2 regions of the Shewanella sp. 10N.286.48.B5 genome follow, and region 2 is predicted to be linked to the other one. Evidence: predicted binding sites of a transcription regulator. Region 2 holds the regulator's gene; the other holds the start of a gene.
What was found. The regulator MetJ, encoded in region 2, represses methionine synthesis genes. The targets are predictions, from matches to a motif close to TAGACGTCTAGACGTCTA.
Positions count from the first base shown of each region.

Region 1: the regulator MetJ is predicted to act here: its motif matches at 2,537-2,554, upstream of msrA (peptide-methionine (S)-S-oxide reductase MsrA).

Region 1 covers NZ_MCVG02000001.1:1,604,699-1,608,920, reverse strand. Annotated here, with positions in the region: gene rplT (50S ribosomal protein L20) at 1-85, shown strand, start outside; gene BCU57_RS06985 (GNAT family N-acetyltransferase) at 185-754, shown strand; gene trxB (thioredoxin-disulfide reductase) at 935-1,888, opposite strand; gene msrA (peptide-methionine (S)-S-oxide reductase MsrA) at 2,045-2,524, opposite strand; gene astE (succinylglutamate desuccinylase) at 2,698-3,729, shown strand; gene BCU57_RS06965 (thiamine pyrophosphate-dependent dehydrogenase E1 component subunit alpha) at 3,879-4,222, shown strand, end outside.
Region 2 covers NZ_MCVG02000001.1:3,238,915-3,243,136, forward strand. Annotated here, with positions in the region: gene BCU57_RS13850 (bifunctional aspartate kinase/homoserine dehydrogenase II) at 1-720, opposite strand, end outside; gene metB (cystathionine gamma-synthase) at 783-1,943, opposite strand; gene metJ (met regulon transcriptional regulator MetJ) at 2,151-2,465, shown strand; gene BCU57_RS13865 (sulfite exporter TauE/SafE family protein) at 2,616-3,356, shown strand; gene BCU57_RS13870 (conjugal transfer protein TraF) at 3,418-4,222, opposite strand, start outside.

The DNA.
Region 1 (4,222 bases), 1.6 Mb from region 2:
TAAAATTTTGGCTGACATCGCTGTATTCGACAAAGTTGTTTTCACAATTTTAGTTGAAAAAGCAAAAGAAGCTTTAGCTAAGTAATTAGTTATTATTCTTTAAAAAAGGAACCTTAGGGTTCCTTTTTTTATATCTAAAATTTAGAATCTTGCCATTGTGTTTGACTTATTGGAAGTAGGTGTTATGAAAACCCAGTTAGCAACAGACAGATTATCAATTGCTATTATGACGCTTGATGATGCCGATTTACTTTACGCTCTAGACCAAAATCCCGATGTGATGAAATATATAAACGGCGGAAAACCTACCTCAAAATCTGATATAGAACATATTTCTATACCACGTTTGGCAAGTTATTTAACGCCATCCAAAGGGTGGGGCTTTTGGAAGGTGTTTGAAAAGCGAGAACTAGATACTGTTGATCGTCGTGATAACTTTGTTGGTTGGATATTGATTAGGCCCATGGGCTTTTTCAGTGAGACCCCTGAATTTAATAATCTTGAAATTGGTTGGCGATTCAAACAATCAGCTTGGGGGAAAGGTTATGCGACAGAAAGCGCCAAAGCAGTGATTAAATTATTGGTAGAGGAACAACCAATTATTGAACGTTTTACAGCAATAGCGGATAAGGATAATTTAGGTTCAATTAAAATTATGAAGAAAATAGGAATGGAATTTATCTGTCAGCAGTTTCATTCAGATGTTAATGGCAAAACTGAAGTTGTAATATACAGTTTGAAAGTTAACCATTAAAAAAATGAGTAATGTGCAGTAATAGTGTTAAACAAAAACTGGTCAACTGTATAAACAACAGCCTTCACCTGTGTTATTCACATCGATAAAATACAAACAATAAAAAAGCCATCACAATAATGGATGGCTTGTCGCTACTAGCTCACTATGTGTAAACTAGTAGATTACAAAGTGACGATTCTACTTTTGTGCGTCTAAGTAACGCTCGGCATCTAACGCAGCCATACAACCTGATCCTGCTGAAGTAATAGCTTGACGATAATGTTGATCCATTACGTCACCACAAGCATAAATGCCTTCAACACTTGTCTGAGTTGCGTTACCTTGAAGGCCACTGTTGACGGTAATGTAACCGTAGTTCATATCAAGTTGACCGTCAAAAATACCGGTGTTTGGGCTATGACCAATCGCAATGAAAACGCCAGCAACCTCTAAATCTGAAATTGACTCATCTTTAGTGCTTTTCATTTTAAGACCGGTAACACCCATGTTGTCACCGACGACTTCATCAAGAGTTTGATCTAAGTGTAGGATGATATTGCCATTAGCAACTTTATCCATCAGACGGTTGATCAGGATCTTTTCTGATCGGAAAGAATCACGACGGTGGATTAAATGCACCTCAGAAGCAATATTACTTAAATAAAGCGCTTCTTCAACAGCAGTGTTACCACCACCAACTACAGCCACTTTTTGGTTACGATAAAAGAAACCATCACAGGTAGCACAGGCTGATACACCACGGCCCATAAATGCTTCTTCAGATGGAAGGCCTAAATATTTGGCAGATGCACCAGTTGCAATGATTAATGCGTCACAAGTAAACTCACCATTGTCTCCTTTTAATCGGTAAGGGCGCTGGCTAAAATCAACTTCATTAATATGATCAAAGATAATTTCAGTATCAAACTTTTCAGCATGTTCTTGCATTCTTGCCATTAATGCTGGACCGGTTAAGCCATTAGCATCGCCTGGCCAGTTTTCAACTTCAGTAGTCGTAGTCAGTTGACCACCTTGTTGCATCCCAGTGATCATGACAGGCTTCAAATTTGCACGTGCTGCGTAAACTGCAGCAGTATAACCAGCAGGGCCAGAACCTAAAATTAACAGGTTAATATGACGAGCTTGACTCATTTTTTTATTTCTCCATTACATGCTTTAAGCAATTTGCATGGATTGTAGGGAATTTACAGGGTGGGGTAAAGTAGCGATTGCTCCAAGATATAGATTGAGGCAATCGATACCGTACACAAAAGACACCAAGGACTTATCGCATTAGACTTTTACATGCTAATAACTAATATGACAACTTGGTAAGCCATTCTTTTCTAGATAGTTTTGGTGGTATTCTTCCGCCGGATGAAAGGTTTGAACCGGTACAATTTCAGTTACAATTTGTCGTAATCCCCATTTACCACTTTGAATTAGCAACAATTTAGATTGCTCTGCTAATAATTTTTGTTCTTGGCTGTGGAAAAAAATAGTGCTTCGATATTGGCTGCCAATATCACCACCTTGCATATTTAGAGTGGTTGGATTGTGGTTTTGCCAAAAAACGGTCAACAACTCTTCATAGCTAACGATATGTTCGTCAAACTCAACCTGTACCACTTCTGCATGGCCCGTTACGCCCGCTTTCACTTGCTCGTAGGTCTGAAATTTGTCATTTCCCCCCATATAACCGCATTGTGCTGCAACTACACCATTTATTTGTTTAAAAAAATATTCAACGCCCCAAAAACAGCCTGCACCAAAAGTTGCTATAGTCATACGATACCCGTAAAGAAGTCTAGATGGCTAAAAGTATATTTATTCTAATAAATAATGCAAGCAAAGATTTACACTCTGTTAAATGTTACTTAACGTTAGCTTCCCCTAAATGTGATAGAATCCGACTACCGTTTGAAACCATTCAATATTTAAAGCCGCATCAAGGAGTCAGCGTGTTTCAACAATTAATGGATGACAAAGATTTTTTAGCATTTACGTTAACTAACATTAATAACAAGGTGCCAGAACAGCGCTTTGAATTGTCAAATAAAACAACAGTTACGATTTTAGATAACGGGATTATTTGTTTTAATCCAGCTCAAGGGTCGACTAAAGACATTGTTTTATCTTGTGCCATACATGGTAACGAAACAGCACCTATTGAAATCTGTAACGAACTCATAAATAATTTATTAAAAGAAACAATCGTTACAAAACAAAGAGTCCTGTTTATAATTGGCAATCCAGATTCCATACTCAGCCAAACACGCTTTGTAGAAGAGAATATGAATCGTTTGTTCAGTGGGGCACATTCTTCCGGTTTAGGTTTATCAAATAAAGAAAGAGTTAGAGCAAAAAAATTAGAGGAATATGTAGCTAATTTTTATCTTCAAAATAATAGCTCACAACGAATACATTACGACTTACACACCGCGATAAAGCCGTCTAAACATGAGAAATTTGCGATTTATCCTTACAGGCCTGGACGTAGCTTTAGTGCTGATCAAATTATGTTTTTAGCGGGTTGTGATGTTGACACCATTTTATTCCATCATGAACCTACCACTACTTTTAGCTATTATTCATCAGTACAATTCAAAGCCGATGCATTTACAGTCGAACTGGGTAAAGTGATGCCTTTTGGCGAGAATGATATGTTAAAATTTGCCAATACTAAAAAGATGCTTTTGCAGTTGATAACTCAACAACAAGTTGAACTAGCTCCTTTTGATAAAGACAAACTTCACTTATATAAAGTGTCTCGTTCCATTAACAAGCAGTTTGATGATTTCAAATTCACCTTTGATAAGACAACGGTAAATTTTTCTGGGTTCAAGCAAAATCATGTATTAGCAACGGAAGGTGACACTGAGATTAAGGTCATTTATCCATACGAAGCTATCGTTTTTCCTAATGAAAATGTACCTGTGGGCCAACGTACAGTATTATGTTTAGTGCCAGCACCTAATGAAGACATTCAATAAGTTGTAAAGCTAAATATACATTTTATATGACAGGATATTCACTAAGTGGAATGAACATTAGTTGATAGTAAGTTTACGTTAACGTAATGTTCGTTCGCATATAATAAATTACGCTTTATTTTTAAGGCTACAAATAACAAGAGCACAATATGAGCAACGCAACACTGACTAATGAAACAGTGCATCGTGTCAGCTTCTTAGACAAAGCTTCATTGCACATTCCTATTTTAAAAATTCTACAAGCTGATGGCACAACTTACGAAAATGCCGTTATGCCCGTTATTGATAAAGCCTTGGCTGAACGTATACATGATACTTGTGTTTTTACCCGAGTATTAGATGAACGTATGTTAAGTGCTCAAAGGCAAGGTCGTATTAGTTTTTATATGACTTGTACTGGCGAAGAAGCCTCTATCATTGGCAGTACTGCTGCACTTGATGACGGTGATGTCATATTGGCGCAATACCGAGAGCATGCATCACTTAGATATCG
Region 2 (4,222 bases):
TAATTTGGCATCATTAATTTTATTCGGATCAGCGTTAAATACCCCTTCAACATCGGTCCAAATAGTCACTCGTTCAATGTCCGCTAAGCTGGCAATTAAGGTGGCGCTGTAATCTGAGCCATTGCGGCCAAGTAATAATGTATCCCCTTTACTGTTGGCGCAGATAAAGCCGGTGATCACTAAGCGTGTATTTGGATTAGCATCCAGCAGCTTTTGGACTTTTTCGCGGGACTCATCAAGACGAATATTCGGCACAGGCCCTTCATCAGCCACCAGCAGTGAGCAGGCATCAATATTCGCGGCAGCAACGCCAGACTCTCTTAATAAGGCTGCCATTAATCGTGCTGACCAACGCTCACCAAAGCTTAATACATGATTGAGCTGAAATTCATTGCGCTCTTCAAGGGACAATAAACTGACTAATTGCGATTTATCGGTTGATAGGCGCTCACGTAAATCGCGCGCTTGTTCGTTTGAGAGAAGTTGCTCAATCAGGTTTTGCTGATAGCTCACCAGTACTTGTAGCTCTTCTTGCCACAAGTCACCGTTTTCTCTTAAGGAGAGTAATTTATATAAAAAGTTAGTACTTTTACCCGCAGCTGAAACAACGACTAAATCATCACTGTTGCCATGAGTCAGTAAAATATGGGCAACGCGGCGATAGCAATCTGCATCAGCAAGACTTGAACCACCAAATTTATGTAAATGACTGCGGGCCATTTTTCACTCCTTAAACAACATATACCAGCCTGACTACATGAATATAGCCAAGGGAGATTAACTTAAAGCGCAGCGACAGCAGCTAAGCCTACTTCAATATCGGCAACCAAGTCTTCAGCATCTTCAATCCCGACAGATAGTCGCAGTAAAGTATCTTTAATGCCAGCTTCATACCGTGCTGCAGGCGCCATTGCTCTATGGGTCATGGTTGCAGGTACGGCAACTAAGCTTTCCACTCCGCCTAAGCTTTCAGCAACACTGAAAATAGACAGTGCATTTAAAAAGGCGACCACTTCTGCTTCACCACCTTTAAGTTCGAAACTTAACATAGCGCCGAAGCCTTGTTGTTGCTTAGCTGCAATATCGTGACCTGGGTGGTCTTTTAAGCCTGGATAATACACTTTTTCGACAAGATTGCTGGCCTGAAGTACGTCAATAACTTGCTCAGCATTTTTTTGATGCTCGCGAATACGTACAGCTAAAGTACGAATGCCACGTAAGGTTAGGTAACTATCAAAAGCCGAGCCTGTTAGCCCTAAGGTGTTTGACCACCAGTGTAGTAACTCACCCAGTTCAGGGTCTTTTGCCACCACAGCGCCACCTACAACGTCACTATGACCATTGATATATTTGGTGGTGGAATGCATGACGATATCAGCGCCTAGCTCTAATGGCTGTTGCAAAATTGGCGATAAAAAGGTGTTATCAACCACAACTAAGGCATCGACTTTATGGCTTTGCTCAGCAATAGCTTTGATATCAACAACACGTAATAATGGGTTTGACGGCGTTTCTAACCACACCATTTTAGGTTTCTGAGCAATCGCATCACTGAGTGCTTGCTCATCTGTTTGATCAATCACCAGTAATTTAAATTGGCCTTTGTTGGCAAGATTTGTGAACAAACGGTAACTACCGCCATAACAATCGTGAGGCACAATCAGTAAATCATCGGGGCCTAATAAACTAGTGACCAAGGTAATCGCAGCCATACCGGTACAAGTAACCACCCCAGTAGCGCCATGTTCAAGTTTGGCAATGGCTTCACCTAACACGCAGCGCGTCGGGTTTCCTGAACGACTATAATCAAACTCTCTAGGGTTTTTATGGCCATCAAAAGAATAGTTTGTTGATAGATAAATCGGCGGGACTACAGCGCCGTATTGGGTATCAGACTCGATACCTTGGCGTACTGCTAGCGTAGCTGCGCGATGTTTGCTCATTGTAAACTCCTAAAGAATACACACTAAAGAGATGTCTAGATGGCTAAATGTACCTAAGCTAAGTCACATCGTCAATACAAATCAGCCGTTTAGACGTCTAAACATAAAGAAATCTATTTCCATTCGTTATAGAATAACCGCAATAATTTGACTGTTATTATTTAGCGGTTAAAATCTGCCACGAATCTATCGTATAAAGGTGAGTTAATGACTGAATGGAATGGCGACTATATCAGCCCATATGCCGAACATGGCAAAAAAAATGAACAAGTTAAAAAAATCACGGTATCCATACCTTTAAAAGTTTTAAAAGTATTGACTGATGAACGTACCCGCCGCCAGGTTAATAACTTACGTCATGCAACCAATAGTGAACTACTGTGTGAAGCATTTTTGCATGCCTACACTGGACAACCACTGCCAAATGACGGTGACTTATCAAAAGAAGGGCCTGATAGCATCCCATCTGAAGCAAAAGCTTTGATGGATGCCATGGGAATTGAGTGGGAAGATCTTGATTAAGTCAAGCTAGCGACTAGCGCTGAAGTACTTGCGCTAAAGTACTTGCGCTAAAGCATAAGCCTACTCAATTAATCAAACACTGCTCGTCATTTAACGTATCGAGCTCTCAAGCTGAGAGTGAGTTGCAGTATTGCGCCTAAAGAGTCGACAATGGAATTTATCGATCCGCAGACCTTGATGCTTGCATCGGTTATCATTTTTATAGGCGCATTAACCCAAGGCCTTATCGGTTTTGGGCTTGCGGTTGTTGCCAGTCCACTTCTCTATATCATCGACCCACAATTAGTCCCAGCCCCTGTGATTATGATGGGTTTTTCCATCGCCTTATTGACCTTATTGCGTGAACGTACTCAACTGGAGTTTAATGGGCTGCAATATGCGCTGCTGGGGCGAATACCTGGTGGCTTTATGGGCGCAGGTTTATTACTGTTTGCCCCCCAAGCAGTACTGGGGTTAGCCATTGCCTTTATTGTCGGCGCAGCGGTGTTGCTGAGTATTTTTAAGATCACAGCGCCAGTAAATCGGCTTTCGCTATTTATTGCAGGTGTCTTGTCGGGGGTATTTGGAAATATTGCCGCCATTGGTGGGCCACCATTAGCGATTTTATTAGCCGGTAAAGATGCGCCGCAGTTTAGAGCCGCGCTATCGATCTTTTTTGTTTTCAGCTCAATGATCGCACTGATTATTTTAATGCTTGCAGGCTTAGTGGAAGAAAAGCATCTGTGGTTGTCATTGATGCTATTGCCATCTGTCATACTCGGAAATATTGCCGCAGGAAAGCTAACCAATAAGGTTGATAAAAATAAGACTCGCATCGCCACTATGGTGTTATGTAGCTTAAGTGCATTATTGCTAACCCTTAAGTCGTTAATTGAATTATCAGCAGGCTAGTCGATCATCTTTTTGTGGCAGATATAAATGCAACAATGATGACAGCTAAAAATGATAACGCTTAAAAGTGATAAGAAGTTTGCAGCACAGCGCCAATGGCATCATCACCATAGCTGCCGCTCATATCCAGCTTAAAGGCTTGGCCGATGGCAAAGCCGGTGCCGAAAGAGTAAATATCTACGCTATTATCTTTTAAGTCATGGCGGTAGCCCATGCGTAAAAACAGCCAGTCAGTGGCTTTAACTTCACCGCCCACTCGCCAATACTGCACCGCATCAAACTCGCTAAAACGGCTTTGCTCCACCAGATCAATATCCGTGGTTAAGGTGACTCTGGACCAATCATAAGCAGCTCCCACTGTGACTAACGGCTCAATTTGGTATTCAAATGTCCGTCCTTGAGCTTCAACTGTGGTTATTTTTTTACTGAATAAATTACGAGCAGACAGCCCTAAGGTTAAGCTTTCTGTTGGCTCAATAGCCACCCCAAGATCAAGGTTAAATAAGCTGTCATCATTTCGATATTTATCATCATCAAAATCATCGACATCAAAGTTATTGGCACTGGCACTGTAATGATAGGTATCAATGCGTTGAAACTTAGGTGAAATCCCAACTTTTACAGGCATGTTAACTATAGATAGTGGAAAGCTTAACGCCACCCCAAAATCTGTGACTCCGGCGGCTAATACAATGCCTTGAGAGTCTAAGTCAGTGAGATCTGCAGGAGGGTTGGCGGGATCGAGATTAGTCAGCATATCAATATCACCTTGAGCAATATCAGCAACGCCCATAGCGTCAAGATGACTTTTGTAAAATAGCGCCATTGGCACGGTTTGAGTTGGCAATACTAATGCTGCGCCAATT